4 regions of the Bacillus sp. PK3-067 genome follow, and region 3 is predicted to be linked to each of the others. Evidence: riboswitches for the same ligand, from Rfam matches in the RefSeq annotation. Region 3 holds a riboswitch; each other region holds the start of a gene.

Region 1 (5,648 bases), 680 kb from region 3:
CAATTCCTTTTTTCTCAAGTAACGGTTTTGCCTTTTCTAAAATAACAGCGTGCGGTACGTTAGAAGCACCCACAACAAGTTTCTTTTCATCTTTATCTTTCCCGCCACAAGCAGCTAACCCAAAAATTGAAGTTGAAATAAGTGCCGTAAGTAACAATTTTTTCATTTGAAGCATCCTCCCGTTTTTTATTATCGTTTATCTATTCGAGTCGTTAAACTATCACCAATCCACTGAATTAAAAATACAACTAGTAATACACAAATTGTCGCAACGATTGTTACATCGTTATTCCCTCTTTGGAATCCTTCTAAGTAAGCAAGTGTTCCAAGGCCACCAGCACCAACAACTCCTGCCATTGCTGTATAGCCTACTAAAGCAATTGTCGTAACCGTAATACCAGATACTAATGCTGGTAACGATTCTGGAATTAACACTTTCAAAATAATTGTGCTTGTTTTTGCTCCCATTGCTTTTGAAGCTTCAATTACACCTTTATCAATTTCGCGAAGTGCGATTTCAACCATTCTCGCGTAGAATGGTGCTGCTCCAATAATTAAAGCCGGCAAAGCTGCACTTGCTCCAAGAATTGTTCCAAGAAGAATCTTTGTGAATGGGATTAATAAAATAATTAAAATGATGAATGGTATAGAACGGAATATATTTACGAATGCTCCAATCACCGTATTAATTGATTTGTTTTCCCATAAATTATCTTTTGCTGTCATGAAGAGTAACAATCCTAAAATGAGTCCTAAAACAAATGTCGCAAGAGCTGCGATTGCCGTCATATATAACGTTTCACCAGTTGCTTCTAACATTTGATTCCAATCAACATTTGCAAGTAACTTATCCATGTGCAATCACCTCCAGCTCTACTTGATCTTGATGAATTCCTTCTATTGCTTGCTGGATCGCTGTTTCCTCACCATTTAAATGAACAACTAAACTACCGTAAGAACCGTTATTCGTTTGTGCGATATTTCCTTGCAAAATGCTAACTTCTATGTCACTGCGTTGCATCAATCGTTGAAGCACTGGTCTTTCTACAGCCTCACCGATAAACTGCAAACGAATTACTTTTCCATCTGGATATTTTTCAATTAAACTTTCAATCGTTTCATTTGTATCTTCAGAATCCGTTAACTGCTGTACAAATCGTTTCGTAATATCTTGCTTCGGATTACGGAATACATCAAGTACTGGACCTGTTTCTACAATCTTTCCTTTCTCCATTACCGCAACACGATTACAAATCTTTCGAATTACGTGCATCTCATGTGTAATGAGTACAATTGTTAAACCAAGGCGCTTATTAATGTCTGATAGTAAATCCAAAATTTGATCTGTCGTTTCCGGATCAAGAGCTGACGTTGCTTCGTCACATAAAAGCACTTGTGGATTATTAGCTAATGCTCTTGCAATCCCGACGCGTTGCTTTTGTCCCCCGCTCAGCTGAGATGGGTACGCGTCTCCTCTTCCTTCTAATCCAACAAGATGAATTAATTCATCAACACGTTTTCTTCTCTTCGCTTTATCAACACCTGCAATTTCAAGTGGAAACTCTATATTTTCACGTACTGTTCGTGACCAAAGTAAGTTGAAGTGCTGAAAAATCATTCCAATTTCTTGCCTTGCCTTACGAAGTTCGCTTCCTGTAATTGCTGAAATGACACGATTTGCAATTGTAATTTGACCAGAAGTTGGTTTCTCCAACTGATTGAACAATCTAATTAAAGAACTTTTTCCAGCGCCACTATATCCGATAACACCAAATATTTCACCTTTATCTATTTTTAAATTGGCATTATCTACAGCAGTGACATCACCGCTTTTTGCTTTATATATTTTCTTTACATTCTCTAATAGAATCATGGTGTATCACCCCTTTTTTAAATAAAAAGCGCAAGCGGCTCGTTTAGAACAAGAGGGCGTTTGAATCCCTGACGTAGAGGCGCTTTTTGCCTCATAGGAAGGGATGAAACGACCGACTGTTCTAGCCGCTGGAGCTAGATTTCATAAAGATTTTAGGTCGACTCCGCAATTTTTTATTTTTAATGCGTGTAGTCCACTGTTATCATTACTTTTATTATTTGAATGTCCTCCACATTCAAACAATAAAAAAACCTTTCTGCTTTAGAGAAGCAGAAAGGTTTTTATGCGTATATAACAACATTATCCCTCTCTCTCATCTCTCAAAGCATTTGCTTTGCAGGAATTGGCACCATTTCAACATAAGTTGACGGTTGCCGGGCTTCACAGGGCACAGTCCCTCCACCTCTCTTGATAAGAGAAATCAGATTCAATTTTCGTCTGATTTGAAATTTATGAAATTGTCTATATTTTATGACTTGAATTGTATCAATATACACTCACCATGTCAACAGAAATTTTCGCAAAAAATGAAACTTCAGAATTTTAAGCACCTACTGACATCGGTTTACATATATGAAACATCGATTCCACTAATAACATCGTTCGGTACGTTCCCGAATATTGTACACGTCCATCATTCATTAGCATTTGCAATCGTACATTTCCATTCACCAATTGTTCTATATCCTTTTCATCTAAGCAAATGATTTGTTCCGTTCCTCTTTCCTCATGTACCAACTCTATATAATCTCTTGAAATTTGTAACGAACAACTTTCATCTCCAAAGCGAAAATTAACAGTTTTTTCTTCTTGTCTTAAAAGCGGTTCTAAATGATATTGACCATTAGCGTAATTTACAAATGATTGAAGCAAAGAATATAATCTCACCCTAAATCACATCCTTCATATCACTTTCTATTACATACCATTCCCTCTCACTAAAGAGCAATCCTGTTATTTTCGCTCGACAAATACTGTATCCATCCTGCATCTCGACATATTTCCCAAGAAATATGTCGAGGCGGCAAAATTTTTGCCGCCTACTTTAATTCCGTATATAAATATTCAACCGAATGAAATGCGTATATCTTCTTCATCAGTGTCCCATTTTCAAAAACAAGTAAACAAGGTACACTTTCAATCCCATACTCTTTTGCTAAATGCGGAGCATAATTTAAATCTAACATCCCAATTTTCAAATCTTCAATTGTCATCTCAACCACTGTTAACATCTTTTTTGCTAATTGGCATGTTCCACACATTGGAGTATATACATATAATACTGTTTTTTCTTCGTTCTCTATTAGGGCTGTAGCTTCGGCTCCTGTCCAATCAATCACTTCTATCATTCCTTACCGTAAATATTCTGTATAAACGTCAATGTCGGCTCCCCATAATACATTTGCTAAGTGTGTAGATGGCGCAGTTGCCACTTCTCGGTACGAGCGATCAATATAGATATGCTCGGCTTGCGGGAATTCTTTTCGAAATTGTTTCCTTAACTTTTCTCCAGCATCATCAGCATCCACTAGCACATACACTTCCTTATCAAAAAACTGATCAACGAGCTCATCCATTTTCGACAAACCAATTGTACCATTTGTACAAACAATTTCCACCGGTTCACGAATAATAGATTCAATCTTTCTTCTATCTGATGTACCTTCTACAATAATGACTTTTTCTACATAAATCATATGTCATCACCCGATCACCATATACTATACAACCTTGAACTTAGTATATAGTATATTCGTTATTTTCATGTTGTTTCCTGTTTATTTTTGCAAAAGAAAAGCGCAAGCGGCTCGTTTAGATTGTGAGGGGGGATGGAGCTTCTGACGTAAAGGCGCTTTTGGCCTTGTAGGAAGAAGCGAAGCCACCGAACAATCTAGCCGCTGGAGCTGGATCATAAAGAAAAGCGGAACCGACTGTTTAGCCCTGTTGGCTAAGGTTCTTTCGCACAGAAGACGCTTTTTGTCTTCTCGTGCGGAAGGTTCTTAGACATGAAGGGCTAGGAGGTGGAGCTGGACAATGAAAAGCGCAAGCGGCTCGTTTAGATTGTGAAGACTTATGAAACCTTACCAAAAAACAGTTTTTCTCATAATAGCTTATTTATTTACATATAACTTGAATTTCATTATTTCACAAAAAATAAAAAAGGACAGCACAAAGGCTGTCCTTTAGTCGACTATAATTAGTCTTGGTTTGTCATTTCTGCATATTTTTCTGCAGTTAATAACTTCTCAACTTGGCTTGCATCAGAAAGTTCAACTTTAACCATCCATGCACCCTCGTATGGAGATTCGTTAACAAGTTCTGGTTGGTCACTTAATTCTTCGTTTACTGCTACAACTTTACCGCTTACAGGTGCGTATAACTCAGAAACTGTTTTAACAGATTCTACGCTTCCGAATGGCTCGTTAGCTTCGATTGTTGCACCTACTTCAGGAAGTTCAACGAATACGATATCGCCTAGCTCACCTTGTGCAAAGTGAGTGATACCGATAACAACTTCATTACCTTCAGTTTTTACCCATTCGTGTTCTTCAGAGTAACGTAAATTATTTGGAATGCTCATGACTGTACCTCCAGTGAATGTATTAATTATGTAAAAATACCTTATTGGTACTTTTTCCACACACTTTCAAACTGCTCTTCATTAAAACCAAGTGTTACATTCGTTCCATCTGTTACAATTGGACGTTTAATCAACATGCCATCAGATGCTAAAAGCTCATACATTTCGTCTTCGCTTGCATCTTTCAACTTATCTTTTAGACCAAGTTCACGGTAACGCATTCCACTTGTATTAAAGAATTTTTTTAATGGTAATTCACTTTTTTCATGTAAATTACGTAAATCTTCTTTTGATGGTGGATTTTCAACAATATGAATCATCTCATATGCTACATCGTTTGCCTCAAACCATTTCTTTGCCTTTTGACATGTGCCACACTTTGGATATGAATAAAATGTTACTGTCATAAATTCACCTACTTTTTTACTAACCTTTACCTTTATCATATAGAAAACGTTTTATTATTTCAAACCATTATTCGCTAAACTTTTACTTATTTCGTGATAATTTTTAATAATCCTGCGAATTTTTCTTATTTTTCCGCCATTTGTTAAGAAAAAAATAAATATATAAATTTTTTAGATTCTGCACCAAACATATATCTTAAACAAGCGTTTGATTAATTCTCCATTTTCTTTCTTAACCTTTGAACTACAGGAGTTTCTTTCTACCGAACATACAGCTTAAACAAACGTTTGATTAATTCTCTATTTTTCTTTGTTAACCCTTGAGTTACATCGGTTTCTTCCTACCGAACATACAGCTTAAACAAACGTTTGATTAAAAAAATAAGAAGCCTCTTTTGTAGGCTCCTTCATTATCTATTTAAATAATCTGCAATTGTTTGAAATACGACGATATACATATTATGAATACTTTCTTCTGTATTTCCACCATTCGATAAACCAATTGCCCATTGTTGTCCTTCACCACTTCCGATATTCGCAAACCCTTGCGTATACATAGCATTTACATCTTTTCGGGCACTGTTATACTCTATCCCTTTTGTAATAAAAATCGAATATGATTTATCTTGTAAACCGATAAAAAACACTGGTTTCTTTAGTGATGAAAATACATTTTTATATTGCTCTGTTGAGGCTTCTTGAAAGTGATCTTTCATTATTAGAAAACCATCTACTTCCTTAGATTTCTTTTCCAGTTCCTCTAACTTCATTTCCTCAAACTTTATAT
Region 2 (5,648 bases), 960 kb from region 3:
CGAGAAGAGGAAAAGTAAAGTGGAACGGAAAAGTGGTACATAAAATCGATTCGAAAGAACGGTTTAAAAGTATTGGGTATGTATCGCAGCATCCGTATTACCATTTTACATTTGATACAGTATGGGACGAGGTTTATGAACGTGCACGTGAATTATATGGAGAACAAGGAAAAGAAATAGCAGAAGATACGCTAAAACAGTTTTGGTTGTACTCGCTTAAAGAACGCCATCCGCATGATTGTAGCGGAGGAGAGCAACAATTACTTGCGTTATGTACGACGTTATTATCAAAGCCAACGATATTATTACTTGATGAACCGACAAAGGGATTGGATCCATGGAAGAAAGAAAGAGTAGGAGAACTATTTAGGAAGCTGCAAAAAGAAGGTACAACAATTGTAATGGCAACGCATGATATTGAGTTTGCAGCGAAATACGTGGATCAATGTATGATGTTATTTGATGGAACAGTCATTATGAATGATGCACCGAAAGAATTTTTTAGCGGCAACTTCTTTTATACAACATCTATTAATCGATTCATTCGAAAAGAATTGCCATATGCATTAACGTGGGAGGATGTGTACGAAGCTTGTCCAAACGATATGTTGCATTCATAATATGTATCTTTGCAGTAATAATCGGCACATTACTCTTTACGACACTTGTTATGGACGGTTATTACATGTTAAGTAGTTTGTTTCTATTAGCGGTTATTATGTTACCTTTCTATATCCGTTTTGAAAGAAAGGCGTTTGTTTCACGTGAAATTGTTCTCGTTGCTGTATTAGCGGCAATTGCAGCAGTAAGCCGGGTGCCATTTTCTATTTTACCAAGTGTACAACCAACTTCTTTTGTCATTATCGTTTCTGCAATTGTATTTGGAAGTGAAACTGGTTTTATGATTGGTGCTACAGCAGCAATCGTATCTAATATTTTTTTAGGACAAGGTCCATGGACACCGTGGCAAATGTTTTCGTGGGGCATGATTGGTTTTATAGCAGGTTTACTTCGTAATACATTTTTTATGAAAAAGCTATGGGGAAGACTTCTTTACGGAGTAATTGTTGGCTTTTTATTTGGCTGGATTATGAATTTCTGGGGCCTTCTCGGTTTTATACGAGAAGCAACATGGGAAACTGTCATTTCGTATTATATCGCAAGTTTTTACTTTGATTTGAGCCATGCGATTTCGAATGTTATTTTCTTATTACTATTTAGTACTTCATGGATTACGATTCTTACAAGATTTAAAAAGAAATACGGTATATTAGATGAGCATAACGTGACATAGAAAAGCATACTCATATAAGGTAGGGTCGCGACTTACATATTCGTTTGCCTCTTTCATGCTTCTTACATAATGTAAGGAGCATTTTTTTGTCAAAAAATCGATTCAATATGCATCCGCTATTATATAAAATTATTTGTATAATTGTAGGTGAGAACTTTTTTCAAAAGGGAGGTGTATAGTTAATGAAGTTAGTTATTCCGAAACAACATGGTGCATGGGCCATGCTTGTTATTCCTTTTTTATTAAGTGTCATACTTGGGAAACCTACTATTTATCATATTCCATTGTTTTTAGCGTGGTTCTTTATCTATTTAGCTACGTACCCATTTCTTACGTACATAAAGCAAAGACGAAAAAAAGAGTTTTTACAAGTTGCCATTATTTATTTTATTATTGCGTTCCTATTTGGGATGATTTCTTTATTATATGAGTGGCGAATTCTTTTATTCGTAATAGTAATGATTCCATTATTTATAGTGAATATGTATTACGCTCGTCAAAAAAATGAAAGAGCACTATTAAATGATATTTGTGCGATTATTGTGTTTTGTATCGGTGGGTTAATTAGTTATTACTTTTCAATGAAGCAAATCGATCATACAGCATTATTCATTGCGCTTATTTCATTTTTATACTTTTTAGGTAGTACGTTCTATGTGAAAACGATGATTCGTGAAAAAAATAACCCGAAGTATCGTCTTGTATCTTGGGGATATCATATCGTATTAACGATAATCATATTTGTGATTAATCCGTGGTGTTCTCTTATTTTTATACCAAGTGTCATTCGAGCAATTGTGTTGTATGGCAAAAAAATTTCTATTATGAAAGTAGGAATTTTAGAAATTGCTAATTCTGTATATTTTTTAATCATAACGGCAATAATTATGAAGTATGCCATTTGAAAAAACTTCCCATCAATTGATGGGAAGTTTTTAATCTTTTTCTAAAATGTGAACGGTGTACTCGCAACGTTGAATAGCTTGTTCAACAGCATAAAGTGATTGTTCAATACGAGCGCGATTAAAATCTTTTTCAACTGTTTCGAGCGCTTCTTCTAAACAATTTTTAGCTTCTTGTAATGATTGAAAAGAATCTTGTACATATCCGCGAGCATTTTGATGCATTTCATAATCCTCCTTGCATGTTCGTATATGGGTAGTATGAACAGTAAGGAAGAAAATATAATTTGTTATATTTATTATATTTGTTTGACAATTGAAGTGGAATTACGTATAGTAAGAATTAAGTGAATATTTTCTTATCCAGAGAGGTGGAGGGACTGGCCCGATGAAACCCAGCAACCGCGATGCAGGTGCTAATTCCAGCAGAACATATTTGTTCTGGGAGATAAGACGAAGATATATACGTAACTTCTTCTTATCGGAGAGGTTTTTTTATTGCAAAAAAACCGATTACGAAAATTTATATTAAGAAGAAAGGGGTTGCGCATTACTGTGACACTCGAAAAATACGTAAAACTGCGTAGTACAGTTTATGAATATATGATAGAGCAAGATAAGCCGATATCATTGTTAGATATTCAAGAACATATCGTTTCGCATCATGAAGGAAAATTCACGAAAAAGATGTTGCATCAATTTTATTTATCAAGATTATTAGACGAACTAAAACTGGATGGGAAAATTACATTAGCTGATGAATATCTCTATGCTGAAAAAGGGGTATTGTATAAGGCGAGAAAAGGGAGCTAAGCTCTCTTTTTTCTTAAAATAACGGAGTATGTAGAGTAAAAGACTGCTAAAGCAGCCTGATACAGGGAATGGTGTTGAGTGTGTAGTGTCAAAAATTGAATGTGCCTGAAAGAGGCAATTCATATCGGCTGCAAATGAAAAGAGACACCTTCGCCGAATAGGTGTCAGTCGTTTTGTCACGTAGACTTGCTACTTAACAGTAATTAGAATAACATGCAGGATTTTTGAAGTCAAAAGGGAATTAAAGGAAGGGGTACAATTATGTACGCTTACTTATTAAAAGATATAACGAAATGGATCCCAAAGTACATTGTAGATAAGGGATATGAATATTATGAAGATGGGCATGTAGAAGATGTTGAAATACAAGATAAAAAAGTGTTTGCTTTCGTTACTGGAAATGCAGGGAATTATGAAGTAGTTATCGATCTCGAAGATTTTTCAGAAAGTAACTGTGAGTGTCCCTATGAAAATTATTGTAAACATATGGTGGCAGTTGTTTATGATATGCAAGGTGCTGGTGAGAGTGCAGTTAAAGAGAAACTGAAAGATTTAGAAAAAGAAGAGTTACTTATATTATTAAATCGATTGTTGCAAAGTTCGAAAAACGTACAAATTGTAGAGAAGTTATTAAAGAAGGAGAAACTTTAACGTATAGAGGGAGTTGTTTTGTAGTGAACGTACTAATTATATATGCTCATCCTAACCCTTCAAGTTTTAACGCGGCGATTTTCAATCATGTGCAAAAAGGACTACAGGAAACAAATCATTCAGTTACCGTACTTGATTTATACAAAGAACAATTTGATCCAGTCCTCGTATTTAATGAAGAGAAGAAAAGACGCGATTTAGTAAATGAAGAGGAAACAGCTCGGTATAGAACGTTAGTAGAAGAAGCAGATACACTTCTATTCATCTATCCAATATGGTGGTGGGGGATGCCAGCAATTTTAAAAGGATTTATCGATCGTATTTTCGTAGCTGGATTTGCTTATAAATATGAAGGGGCTCTGCCGAAAGGATTATTGCAAGGGAAAAAAGCATGGGTTATTAATACGTTAGACTCGCCTCTATGGTACGTCGCATTGTTATATCGATCAGCAGATTGGATTATGATGAAGAGAGGTATTTTACGTTTTTGTGGCATTCGCGATATAAAACGGTCAGTGTTTCAATCTGTGAAAACGAGTAAAGTATCAAAGCGTGAGAAATGGTTATTACAAATAGAAGAAAAGGCTCGTGCATTATGAATGAAGTCGATCGTATTATAAACTGTGTTCAGTATGATGGCGAACTTTTTCGGAAGTATGTTACGTGTTTACTTCAATTGAAAAAATGCAGCGAAACATTTCAGCAAATTCAAATAGAGTTAAGAAATGATTATTTAATAAGAGGAATTTGTGAAAGAGAAGTTGATCAGGTAGTAAGGGGAAGTAAAGAATATGAAACATATTTTCTTCCTAAAGCGTTACAGTGGAATTTTTTGAGGGAACATCCACACCTGATCGGAAAAATTTGCGAAGATTTTTTTGCATTTGAGTCATTACATCTTACGGAATCAGAGTGGGAGAAGATTATAAATTGCGTGGGAAATAAGTGATTTATTATGTAAAAAAGCTAGTATAAAACTAGCTTTTTGTTTAAATAAATAAGAAACATAGACTAATGATAAAACCCGCATATAGTAAGTTCACAACACAAAATCCCATAATGTCACGAGCACCTAAACCAGCTATCGCTAATGCTGGTAATGCCCAGAAAGGTTGAATTAAATTCGTCCAAGCATCGCCCCATGCAATTGCCATTGCTGTTTTTGCAGCAGGTACACCAAGTTCAGCGCCAGCTGGAATCATAATTGGTGCTTGCACAGCCCATTGACCGCCGCCAGATGGAACGAAAATGTTAACAATGCCAGCACTTAAAAATGTAAAGAGCGGAAAAGTCGTTTCATTTGAAATGCTAATAAAGAAATTAGAAATAGCTCCTCCAAGTGAAAGTCCTTCACTATTTGCTCCAATCATCATGCCCATAATTCCTGCGTAAAACGGAAATTGAAGTAAAATGCCAGAAGCACTTTTCGTAGAGTCTGAAAAAGCACGAATATACTGAATCGGAGTACGGTGGAAAATAAGACCTGCAATTAATAACATAAAAATCACGATATCGAGAGTAAGGTTAAAACCTTTCGTATAAAAGTAATTGAAAATATAAATGAGACCTAACAATCCAACGCAAAGTGTAATAATAATGCTATTTTCCATCTTTTCAGCGAACGTATTTTTTTCTACTTCTTGAGCAGCAGCTTCTTCATGGAACACGCTAGGATCTACTGTAATCGTATGTTTTTCATCTGGATGCATCGCTTTATTAATGAGAGGCATCGTAATGAGAAAAATAATAACTGGAACGAGAGCGTATGGTGAGAATAACGTTTCTGTTATTGGAATCGCCTCTTTAATACTTCCAGCAGTCGTTTTAATTAACGTTTCACCGCCTGTTGCTAACGTAAGAGGAATAGAGGCAGAAAGACCGGCATGCCAAATGAGAAATCCAGAGTAAGAAGAGGCGATTGCTAGTCTATAATCTAATCCGTCCAGCTGCCTTGCCACTTCTTTTGCGTATAAAACAGATACAACAAT
Region 3 (5,648 bases):
ACAAGATGTTCTGTAATTTCATACTTTAAAAATGGTGTAATAAGATAAATACCATTAAAATATTTCATCGCTGCGTCGACCAATTCTTGTGAAATGCGGATCCCTTCCTCAATTGCTGCCTCTTTCGTTTCATGTCCATCCATTCTCTCTCTTATTTCTTCAGGAAGAGTAATACCCGGCACCTCAAAATGAAGAAAATCTGCATTCCGCTTACTTACTAACGGCATAATTCCAATAAAAATAGGTTGTTCCAAATGCTTTGTCGCTTCATACACTTCTTCAATTAACTTGATATCGTAAATTGGCTGAGTTAAAAAATACTCCGCTCCAGCATCTATTTTTCGTTCCATTCGCTTAACCGCTGCTTTTAAGTGCCTCACGTGAGGATTAAATGCGCCGCCTACAGAAAACCTTGTCGCCGGTCCAATTGATTTCCCTAAAATTGAACGTCCATCGTTCATTTCTTTAATCATTTTAATAAGCTCAATAGAGGATAAATCATATACAGAAGTGGCACCGGGAAAATCACCAACGCGCGCTGGATCACCAGTTAAAGCTAACACTTCTTCCATCCCTAACGCCGATAAACCTAACAAATGAGATTGTAGTCCAATGACGTTATGATCTCTACACGTTAAATGCGTCAATACTGGGATATCATGCTTCGTTAATAACGCACCCATCGCCATATTAGAAACACGAGGCGATGCTAATGAATTATCTGCTAGAGTAATAGCATCTGCTCCCGCTCTTTTTAACGCTCTTGCTCCTTCAAAAAAACGCTGTGTATCTAACGTTTTCGGTGGATCTAATTCCACTACAACTGTTGTTTGTTTTTTCGCTTTCTCTGCTAGAGTGACGTGAGCCTTCGAACGTTTCTCATGCGTATGAACGACTTTCGGCCTTTGAATCGTGTCTTTTTCTATTACAGGGGTAATATTCGCAACAGCGCGCTTCATACTTTGAATATGTTCTGGAGTCGTACCACAACAACCACCCAATAACCGAATACCTTGCTCAATAAATCTCGGTGTCATCGCTTCAAAATAAGCTGGACTTCCCTCATATACGTAACGTCCATCCACATAATTCGGGAGGCCTGCATTTGGGTATGCTGATAAATAGCCATTTTGAGGAATCGATATCATTTTGAAAGCTTCCGTCATATGAAGCGGCCCTAGTTGACAATTCAATCCAACAACATTTGCACCGTAATCTATAAGTTGCTTTAATATTTCATTGACATCATTTCCATTTTGAGTCGTACCTGCTTCATGTAACGCTAATTGCGCAACAATTGGAATATTCGTTTGCTTACGCAATACTTTAACGGCATGAAGTAATTCAAATTCATCGTAAAAAGTTTCTAATAGTAATCCATCAACCTGTTCTTCTAGTAAAGCCCCTGCCTGTTCAAGTAACATAAACTCTCTTTCCATATCAGTCGTTGTAACAGCTCCGATATGTTTCATACCACCAATTGTTCCTAAAATTGCATTTTTATCTGTCACAGATGCTTTCGCTAGTTTTACTGCCGCTCTATTAATTTCTGTAACTTGATTTTCTAAACCATACATACGTAATTTCGCCTCATTTGCTCCATACGTATTCGTTTGAATTACATCTGCTCCAGCAGCTACATATTGTTTATGAATCGATATAATTAAGTCTGGATCAGATACATTCAATTCTTCAAAGCTACTTTGCAAACCATGTGAATGCAATAACGTCCCAACCGCACCATCACCTATTACAATTCCTTTTGATAATAAATCTAGTAATTTCACGACTCTCCCTCATTTCTATCAATATAAAAACCCCCTCTTCACTTTGAAGAGGGGGACATAATCGTTCCTCCTCTTATTATGCAAAACATTCGTTTTGCAGGTATTAGCACCGTTTCAAACATTTCGTTTGAAGGTTGCCGGGTTTCACAGGGCCTTTCCCTCCACCGCTCTCAATAAGAGTTGTCTTTATTATTTTATTTATGTAGCTAAAAGGAAATGCGTTCCCCTTTTAACAATGTTTGTTAATTTTTTAATAAATTTAGCATGCACAAAAGTAAAAGTCAATGACACTTGCGGAAAAATAAAAATTATTTAAAATAAAGTTGCAATTCAGTTATATTTTATTGTAAAGTTAAAAACATAATAAAAATTTCATACGAACATTCTTATCTAGAGAGGTAGAGGGACTGGCCCTGTGACGCCTCAGCAACCATTAACATTTTGTTAATAAGGTGCTAATTCCAGCAAATTGTGAAAGATTTGACAGATGAGAAGAAGACTCTATTCAAACCGAAAGCCTTCTTCTTAGAAGGCTTTTTTTATTTTATATTCACTTAATGTTTCAATTTAAAAAGGAGGAATTTTCATATGTCAACAATCGAAACAAAACTAGCACAAATCGGAAATCGCAGTGAAACTACAACCGGAACGGTTAATCCACCAGTTTATTTCTCAACCGCTTATCGTCACGAAGGAATTGGTAAATCTACTGGCTTTGACTATTCACGAACTGGCAATCCAACTCGAGGTCTTTTAGAACAGGCGATCGCAGACTTAGAATATGGCGAACAAGGTTATGCCTGTAGTTCAGGGATGGCGGCTGTTCTCCTCGTCCTTTCTCTATTCCGCTCTGGAGACGAACTTATTGTATCTGAAGATTTATACGGGGGAACGTATCGATTATTTTCTGAGCATGAAAAAAAGTGGAATGTTCGATGTAGATACGTAAATACACAGTCTATTAAACAAATTGAGCAAGCTATCACAACTGAAACGAAGGCTATTTTCATAGAAACTCCAACTAATCCATTAATGCAAGTTACTGATATTGCTGCTGTCGCAACTGTAGCGAAAAGGAACGGACTACTCCTTATTGTAGACAACACTTTCTACACACCTTATATACAGCAACCATTAACAGAAGGTGCTGACATTGTACTTCATAGCGCAACGAAATATTTAGGGGGACATAACGATGTACTAAGCGGGCTTGTCGTTGCAAAAGGAAAGGAACTTTGCGAGGAAATCGCTCATTATCATAATGCATCAGGTGCAGTTTTAAGCCCATTTGACTCATGGTTATTAATTCGCGGTATGAAAACGTTAGCGCTTCGCATGAGGCAACATGAAGAAAATGCGAAAGCAGTTGTTGCGTATTTAAATGATGAAGACGGGGTGACAGATGTATTTTATCCAGGAAGAGGTGGCATGATCTCATTCCGCCTTAAAGATGAAGCTTGGATTAATCCATTCTTACAATCTTTATCCTTAATTACATTTGCCGAAAGTCTTGGTGGTGTAGAAAGTTTAATGACTTATCCAGCAACGCAAACACATGCTGATATTCCTGAAGAAATTAGAACAGCAAACGGCGTATGCAATCGTCTTCTTCGATTCTCAGTTGGCATTGAAAATAGTAACGATTTAATTCAAGACTTAAAGCAAGCAATTAAACTCGTAAAAGAAGGTGTAAGAATATGAGCTATTCTATAGATACACTCTTACTACACAACCAATATAAACACGACTCGCAAACAGGCGCTGTGAACGTTCCTATTTATAACACATCAACTTTTCACCAGTTTGATGTAGATACGTTCGGAAAATATGACTATAGCAGGTCAGGAAACCCAACTCGTGAAGCTCTTGAAGATATCATTGCTTTATTAGAAGGCGGAACAAAAGGATTCGCCTTTGCATCAGGCATTGCAGCGATTTCCACTGCATTCCTCCTTCTTTCACAAGGTGATCACGTACTCATTTCAGAAGATGTGTACGGAGGCACTTACCGAGTGATAACTGAGGTACTCTCCCGTTACGGTGTTTCACATACATTTGTTGATATGACCAATTTAGAAGAAATAAAACAAAACATTAAACCAAATACAAAGCTCTTTTATGTAGAAACACCTTCTAACCCACTTTTAAAAGTGACAGATATTCGCGAGGTTTCTAAACTCGCAAAATCTATTGGGGCTCTTACTTTTGTTGATAATACATTTTTGACACCACTATTCCAAAAACCACTTGAACTTGGAGCTGATGTCGTTCTTCATAGTGCTACAAAATTTATTGCTGGTCATAGTGATGTTACTGCCGGATTAGCAGTAGTAAAAGATTCAGAACTCGCTCAAAAGCTTGGATTTTTACAAAATGCATTCGGTGCTATTTTAGGACCTCAAGATTGTTCTCTCGTACTTCGCGGTCTAAAAACATTGCATGTACGCCTCGAACATTCAGCTAAAAATGCCAATAAAATCGCACATTATTTACAAGAGCACTCTAAAGTAAAAAATGTCTATTATCCGGGATTACAAACTCATCTCGGATTTGATATTCAACAATCTCAAGCAACATCAGCTGGAGCGGTCTTATCGTTTACTTTGCAGTCAGAAGATGCACTCCGCAAATTTTTATCAAAAGTAAAATTGCCTGTTTTTGCAGTTAGTTTAGGAGCTGTAGAGTCAATTCTTTCTTATCCAGCAAAAATGTCACATGCAGCACTGTCGCAAGAAGCTCGTGATAAAAGAGGAATATCTAATTCATTACTTCGGTTATCAGTCGGTCTTGAAAATGTTAACGATTTAATATCCGATTTTGAAAATGCCCTTTCTTATGTAGAAGAACCTGTAAATGCATAGAGAAAAAGAAGATATGAGATTAGGTTTTCATATCTTCTTTTTATGCGGTTTAGCTATATTCATTTGAATTTCTTCTTTTCTTATAGTCCATAAAAAATAAAAGTATATCATCTATTTCTAAATAATGGATTAATTGATATATTAAGAAATAAAAAGGGGTGAAAATAATGGATACTTGTGCAGATATTTTAATCGTTATCGATTTACAAAATGGCGTATGTTATAGCGAGGAGCATTTATTTGATTTACAGAACTTACTAAAAAAAGTAAATAAAAGAATTTATTCATATAGAAAATTAAATAAACCAATCCTTTTTGTTCAACATTGTGATGATGATTTAGTACCCGAGAAAGAACTTTGGGCTATTCATACCGATCTAGATGTTCAAGAACAAGATTTTTTTGTAAGAAAAACACATGCAAATTCATTTTATAAAACAAACTTAAAAGAAATTTTAGATCAATTATCTGTAAATCGCATTGAATTTTGTGGCGCCCAAACAGAGTACTGTATGGATGCAACGATTAAGTTTGCCCACGGGCTAGGATACGAAAACTTTATGGGACAGAAAACAACCTCTACGTTGAATAATCCTTTTATGTCCGCAAAAGAGACAATTGATTTTTATGAGAACATATGGAATCACAGATTTTTAACGTTGCTAAAAGATGAATTTTAGAATAAATGACTAATGACTTGATCATCCTAAGATTTATCAGCCGTAATCAAATATTTCATTATCACCATAAAGAAGCGAATGACATTCAGCTTCTTTTCTTTTAACCTGTTTTATATTCTATATATATCATTATAATTCCTTTGTCATATTATTTTAAAAATTTCGTATATTCATTTGAAAGAATAAGAAAATCATGATAAAATTGTGTTACAAATATATCTATATCTTTCAATTTTTAAAACGCATCGAAATTTTCACCCAAAAATGTCATTTTACAAAAACATGCTAATTTACCTATTTTATTTACATCCGGGTCTCTT
Region 4 (5,648 bases), 190 kb from region 3:
ATAAGTGAAGCTATGAAGGAAAGGCCAGATGTTATCGTCTTACCAGAACTATGGACAACAGGATATGATTTAACGAGACTTTCTGAAATTGCAGATAGGGATGGAGTGGAAACGAAAGAAAAGTTAATAGAATGGGCGAAGCGATATGATGTACATATTGTTGGTGGGTCCATCGCAAAGCAAACAGAGCAAGGCGTTACAAATACGATGTATGTTGTAAATAATGAAGGACAGTTAGTCAACGAATATAGTAAAGTACATTTATTTCAGCTTATGGATGAACATAAATATTTAATAGCTGGTAATGGTACGGGCGAATTTAAGCTAGATGATGTTGAATGCGCTGGAACAATTTGTTATGATATTCGTTTTCCAGAGTGGATGCGTGTTCATACTGCTAAAGGGGCAAAAGTATTATTTGTTGTAGCTGAATGGCCATTAGTTCGTTTAGCACATTGGCGTTTGCTATTGCAAGCAAGAGCAGTTGAAAATCAGTGTTATGTTGTTGCGTGTAATAGAGCAGGGAAGGATCCGAATAATGTGTTTGCAGGTCATTCTTTAATTGTGGATCCTTGGGGTGAAGTTGTAGTAGAGGCGAATGAAGAGGAATCAATTTTATTTGGAGAGCTTGAATTCGAGAAAATTAAAGAAGTACGTAAAGGAATTCCAGTTTTTGCGGATCGCCGTCCAGAATTATACAAATAAAATGTTGACAAGTGATTTTTATTCTTGGTATAGTCTTCAACATAAAGTTAAAAATTCAAAAAATTATACAACTCTTATCAAGAGCAGGTGGAGGGATTTGGCCCGATGAAGCCCAGCAACCGACCGTAATACCATTGTGAAATGGGGCGTTTATTACGCCAAAAGGCACGGTGCTAATTCCAGCAGAAAGTAAAACTTTCTGGCAGATAAGAGGGGAGAAGATAAACTTCAAACCTCTTTCTTAGTGGAAAGAGGTTTTTCTATGTTAGAAAAACCTCTGAATTTAAAAAGGGGGAGAAGAAGATGGGATATTATTCATTAACAGAAATAACAGCTGTACAATATGCGAAAGATCATGGCTATTTTGAAGAGAAGGCAAATGTCATTTGTCATGAAATTGGAGATGGAAACTTAAATTACGTGTTTAAATTAGATGATGGAGAGAAATCCATTATAATAAAACAAGCACTGCCTTATGCGAAAGTAGTTGGTGAAAGCTGGCCATTGTCTATAAAAAGAGCAACGATTGAAAGCAAGGCATTACAAATTTTTGCGCAGTATGTACCGGATTATGTTCCAGTAGTGTACAGTCATGACGAAGAGTTAGCGATAACGGTAATAGAAGACTTATCAAGACTAACAATTACAAGAAAAGGATTAATAGACGGAGAAGAATATCCGCTTTTATCCCAGCATATTGGTCGTTTTCTAGCACATGTTTTATTTTACACTTCAGATTTTGGTTTACAGTCAAAAGAGAAAAGGGTACTAGAAGGTACCTTTGTAAATCCGGACCTTTGTAAAATTACAGAGGATTTAGTGTTTACAGATCCTTTTGGGCATTATGATACAAATGATTATGAGCGAGATTTACAGCTCGTGGTTGATGAACTTTGGAGTGATAAAACTTTAAAACTAAAAGTAGCACAATATAAATATAAGTTCTTAACAAGAAAAGAAACTCTTATTCATGGTGATTTACATACTGGTAGTATTTTTTCGTCACCTTCTGAAACGAAAGTGATTGATCCAGAATTTGCGGCATATGGCCCATTTGGGTTTGACATAGGTCAATTTATTGCAAATCTATTATTAAATGCGTTATCTAGAGAAGAAGAAAAGAGAAGTGTACTATTTTTCCATATAGAAAAGACGTGGAGTTATTTTGTAGAGACTTTTACAAAGTTATGGATTGGAGAAGGTGTAGAAGCATATACGAAAGAAAAACAATGGTTACCAATTATTTTGCAAAATATCTTTACTGATGCTGTTGGATTTGCCGGATGTGAACTAATTCGTAGAACAATTGGTTTAGCTCATGTAGCAGATTTAGATGAAATAGAAAATAAAGAAACAAGAATTCAAGCTAAGAAACAAGCGCTATCCTTAGGAAAAGAACTAATAAAATATGAATCTAAAAGTGCTGATATTCAACTGTTTCGAACATTATTTCAACAGACAGTTTCAAGGGGTGTAAAAGCATGAGTACAATCGTTACTGTTCCGAGATCTGTAAGTTGGAAAGGGGATGCAATTGCGGTATTAAATCAAACGAAATTGCCACATAGCACAGAATACAAAACATTAACGACTATTGAAGAGGTTTGGAAAAGTATCATAATGTTAGAAGTACGCGGAGCGCCTGCAATTGGAATTGTAGCTGCATTTGGCTTGGCGCTTGCAGCGAAAAAATATAATACTTTACATATCGAAGAATTTCAAAAGAAGTTTAATAGAGACTGTAACTATTTAGGGACATCACGCCCAACGGCAGTAAATTTATTTTGGGCAATTGATCGTATGAGAGAATCTATTCGAGAGATTACTACAATAAAAGAAGCACAAAAAATATTAGAAGAAGAAGCGCTTCGCATTCAACAGGAAGATGAAGAGGTGTGTCGAAATATTGGGGAATATGCGTTAACATGTTTTAAAGATGGCGATAATATTTTAACAATCTGTAACGCTGGAAGTATCGCAACTGCCAGATATGGAACTGCATTAGCTCCCTTTTATATTGGAAAAGAGAAAGGTGTGCGTTTACATGCATATGCGTGTGAAACGAGACCAGTTTTACAAGGTGGTCGCTTAACGACGTGGGAATTGAAGCAAGCAAATATTGATGTGACCCTTATAACAGATAATACTGCAGCTCATGCTATTCAAACGAAAGAAATAAACGCAATTATTGTGGGGGCGGATCGAATTGTCGCAAATGGAGATACAGCCAATAAAATAGGGACAATGAATTTAGCTATTTTAGCAAAGTACTTTAATATCCCATTTTACGTTGCTGCGCCACTGTCAACATTTGATGTTACGAAAGAAACTGGAGCCGAAATTATTATTGAAGAAAGAGATGAAACAGAAGTTACGAAAATCTTTGGAAAACAAGTAGCACCAATTGGAACGGATGTTTATAATCCAGCATTTGACATAACGCCGAATGAATTAATTACAGGAATTATTACTGAGAAAGGTATTATACGCGGGGATTATAAACGAGAAATTGCATCATTATTTGAAAAACAAGCTAATACATAATAGCTTGTTTTTTTATGCCTAAATGCAGTGTTTTCTCTTACTTATATAATGAAAGGAGGGGAAGAGGGTGGAAGAGTGGATCAAGATGATAGGTAATGTAGGGTTTCCGATTGTTGTAACATTATATTTACTCCACCGTATTGAAAGTAAATTAGAGGGGGTAATTGTTGCAATTGAGAAGCTCCCGCGGCAATTACTAAAGTACGAAGATCCTCGGGATAAAAAATAAAGTTTGCTCTTCTTGAGCAAACTTTATTTTTATTGAGCGGTATAACCACCATCGATAACGACAGCTTGACCAGTTATACCTTTAGCTTTTTCACTCGCTAAAAACATCGCATAATCTGCAATTTCTTGTACTTGTAATAAGCGCTTTTGTGGAACGAGTGGATAAATAACATCTTCTAAAACATTTTCAAGTGGTACATTTCGTGTAGTAGCTAAGTCTTGTAGTTGATTACGTACAAGGGGGGTATCAACATAACCAGGGCAAAGGGCATTAACAGTAATACCATGCGTAGCACCTTCTAAAGCGGCAACTTTTGTTAATCCAATTACGCCATGTTTTGCACTATTGTAGGCAGCTTTTCCAGCAAACCCGACAAGGCCGTTAATAGAAGCGACATTAATAATACGACCATATTTTTGTTGTTTCATAATCGGAAAGGCATGCTTAATTGCAATAAACGGAGCAATTTGCATAATTTGAATTAGTAGCTCGAACTTTTCAGTTGGAAAGTCTTCAATGGGTGAAACGTGTTGCATTCCTGCGTTGTTAATTAATATATGTAATGAACCGAAATGATCAACTGTTTGAGAAATTGCTGCTGTAATTTCCTCTTCAGATGTAACGTCACATTTTAAACCGATAGCTTGAAAACCTTCATTTTGTAATTGTTCAGCAGCTTCTTTTGCACGTTCTTCAAGCCGATCGGTAATCACAACTTTTGCACCTTCTTTTGCAAAAGCCTTTCCCATTTCATAACCAATGCCACTTGCAGCACCTGTTAAAAAGACAACTCGATTTGTAACCATGATGAAAAACATCCCTTCATAATAAAGTTTTCATAGTGCTCTATTTAGAGAAGCTATAATGAAATTCCTGCAAACATTTAGAAAAATATCGTTAGCTATCTTGTTTTGCAAAATAGTCTTTGCTATACTATTTTGTAAAGCAAGGTAGTAGGAGGATTTGAATTATGTCGACAAGTCAAATGCTGAAAGGGATTTTAGAAGGATGCTTACTTGCTATTATTTCTGAAGGCGAAATATACGGTTATGAAATGAGTGAAAAGCTAGCGAAGTATGGTTTTACAATGGCGAGTGAGGGAAGTATTTATCCGTTATTAATACGAATGCAAAAAGAAGGACTAATAACAAGCGTAATGAAGGAATCTCCATCTGGTCCAAAGAGAAAATATTATACATTAACAGAAAAAGGCGAGGAAGCACTTGATGAATTTATGGATCGCTGGGAAACGATGCAAAGTAGTGTAGAACGTCTACTTGAAGGGAAGGGAAGGAGAAAATAATGCTATCAAGTGAAGCGCGAAAGTTTTTGTTAGATATGAGATTATTTTTGACGGCAAAGAGTGTGAAAGAAAGCGATATTGAAAATTTTATAGAAGATGCGGAACTCCATTTAATTGAGGGTGAGAGTGATGGGAAAAGTGTAGAAGATATTTTCGGAAGCTCACCGAAAGAATATGCAAATGAACTTGTCAAAGTAATGGAAAGAGATAGACAGGAAACGTGGAAGCAAATTGGTTTTACAGTAATGAATATCGTATCGTTTTGGATTATTGCTTCTATCTTAATAGTGAATCATGGAATGTTACAGATTTCACTTATTCAGTGTATCGGTTATAGTTTTTCATTGATTTTAGTTGTTATAGGTCCTAATTTTCTACTTCGCAAAATGGCCTTCGTCACAAGTTTTACAAAAACATGGTTTTCTATGTGGTCTTTAGTTATGATCGCTCCAATGTTTTTATTAGGAGCTGTTACGATATTAGACGTGATATATCCGACAAAAATGCTCACATTCACCGAAGTGCAAAGTTATATAGTGGCTGGTGGGATTTTTATCATCACAGTAGCTATAAATATATATTTTGAAGGATGGTTTAAAAACTTATATTTAATCATTCCACTTTCAATTATGTTAGTGTTTAAAACATTTACAACGGAAGACCTTGTTCCAATGTTATTTCAAATTATATGTTTATACGGAAGTTTATTTATTTTAATTTTTGTTGAAATTATGATGAAGGCGAATAGAAGAGAAATGGTTAAATAAGGGAGGGGCTATAATGCAGATTTCTAAAGAAGGAGAAAAGTTCTTAATCGATACGAAAGTATATTTAATAACAAAAGGAATTAAAGAGGAAGATGTTGACG

The links. A riboswitch is a leader RNA that binds a small molecule or an ion and turns the genes downstream of it on or off. The one in region 3 is predicted to bind S-adenosylmethionine.
Region 1: it holds a riboswitch for S-adenosylmethionine, as region 3 does, so the genes downstream of both, M1D73_RS25540 (methionine ABC transporter ATP-binding protein) here and metI (cystathionine gamma-synthase/O-acetylhomoserine thiolyase) in region 3, are expected to answer to the same signal.
Region 2: it holds a riboswitch for S-adenosylmethionine, as region 3 does, so the genes downstream of both, M1D73_RS16920 (hypothetical protein) here and metI (cystathionine gamma-synthase/O-acetylhomoserine thiolyase) in region 3, are expected to answer to the same signal.
Region 4: it holds a riboswitch for S-adenosylmethionine, as region 3 does, so the genes downstream of both, mtnK (S-methyl-5-thioribose kinase) here and metI (cystathionine gamma-synthase/O-acetylhomoserine thiolyase) in region 3, are expected to answer to the same signal.

Annotation. Positions count from the first base shown of each region.
Region 1 covers NZ_CP096490.1:4,934,574-4,940,221, forward strand. The annotation lists gene metQ (methionine ABC transporter substrate-binding lipoprotein MetQ) at 1-166, opposite strand, end outside; gene M1D73_RS25535 (methionine ABC transporter permease) at 190-855, opposite strand; gene M1D73_RS25540 (methionine ABC transporter ATP-binding protein) at 848-1,873, opposite strand; SAM riboswitch class I at 2,184-2,291, opposite strand; gene M1D73_RS25545 (hypothetical protein) at 2,417-2,761, opposite strand; gene M1D73_RS25550 (thioredoxin family protein) at 2,914-3,222, opposite strand; gene M1D73_RS25555 (toprim domain-containing protein) at 3,226-3,570, opposite strand; gene gcvH (glycine cleavage system protein GcvH) at 4,071-4,454, opposite strand; gene M1D73_RS25565 (arsenate reductase family protein) at 4,496-4,861, opposite strand; gene M1D73_RS25570 (hypothetical protein) at 5,272-5,648, opposite strand, start outside.
Region 2 covers NZ_CP096490.1:3,290,705-3,296,352, reverse strand. The annotation lists gene M1D73_RS16940 (ABC transporter ATP-binding protein) at 1-620, shown strand, start outside; gene M1D73_RS16935 (ECF transporter S component) at 593-1,294, shown strand; gene M1D73_RS16930 (YwiC-like family protein) at 1,477-2,199, shown strand; gene M1D73_RS16925 (hypothetical protein) at 2,230-2,421, opposite strand; SAM riboswitch class I at 2,553-2,651, shown strand; gene M1D73_RS16920 (hypothetical protein) at 2,752-3,009, shown strand; gene M1D73_RS16915 (SWIM zinc finger family protein) at 3,271-3,660, shown strand; gene M1D73_RS16910 (NAD(P)H-dependent oxidoreductase) at 3,684-4,259, shown strand; gene M1D73_RS16905 (hypothetical protein) at 4,256-4,609, shown strand; gene M1D73_RS16900 (short-chain fatty acid transporter) at 4,650-5,648, opposite strand, start outside.
Region 3 covers NZ_CP096490.1:4,255,256-4,260,903, forward strand. The annotation lists gene M1D73_RS21900 (bifunctional homocysteine S-methyltransferase/methylenetetrahydrofolate reductase) at 1-1,787, opposite strand, end outside; SAM riboswitch class I at 1,858-1,967, opposite strand; SAM riboswitch class I at 2,171-2,281, shown strand; gene metI (cystathionine gamma-synthase/O-acetylhomoserine thiolyase) at 2,376-3,488, shown strand; gene metC (cystathionine beta-lyase) at 3,485-4,648, shown strand; gene M1D73_RS21915 (cysteine hydrolase family protein) at 4,816-5,328, shown strand.
Region 4 covers NZ_CP096490.1:4,061,565-4,067,212, reverse strand. The annotation lists gene M1D73_RS20785 (carbon-nitrogen family hydrolase) at 1-705, shown strand, start outside; SAM riboswitch class I at 777-918, shown strand; gene mtnK (S-methyl-5-thioribose kinase) at 1,009-2,190, shown strand; gene mtnA (S-methyl-5-thioribose-1-phosphate isomerase) at 2,187-3,248, shown strand; gene M1D73_RS20770 (YvrJ family protein) at 3,316-3,477, shown strand; gene M1D73_RS20765 (3-hydroxybutyrate dehydrogenase) at 3,507-4,283, opposite strand; gene M1D73_RS20760 (PadR family transcriptional regulator) at 4,448-4,780, shown strand; gene M1D73_RS20755 (DUF1129 domain-containing protein) at 4,780-5,547, shown strand; gene M1D73_RS20750 (DUF1129 domain-containing protein) at 5,561-5,648, shown strand, end outside.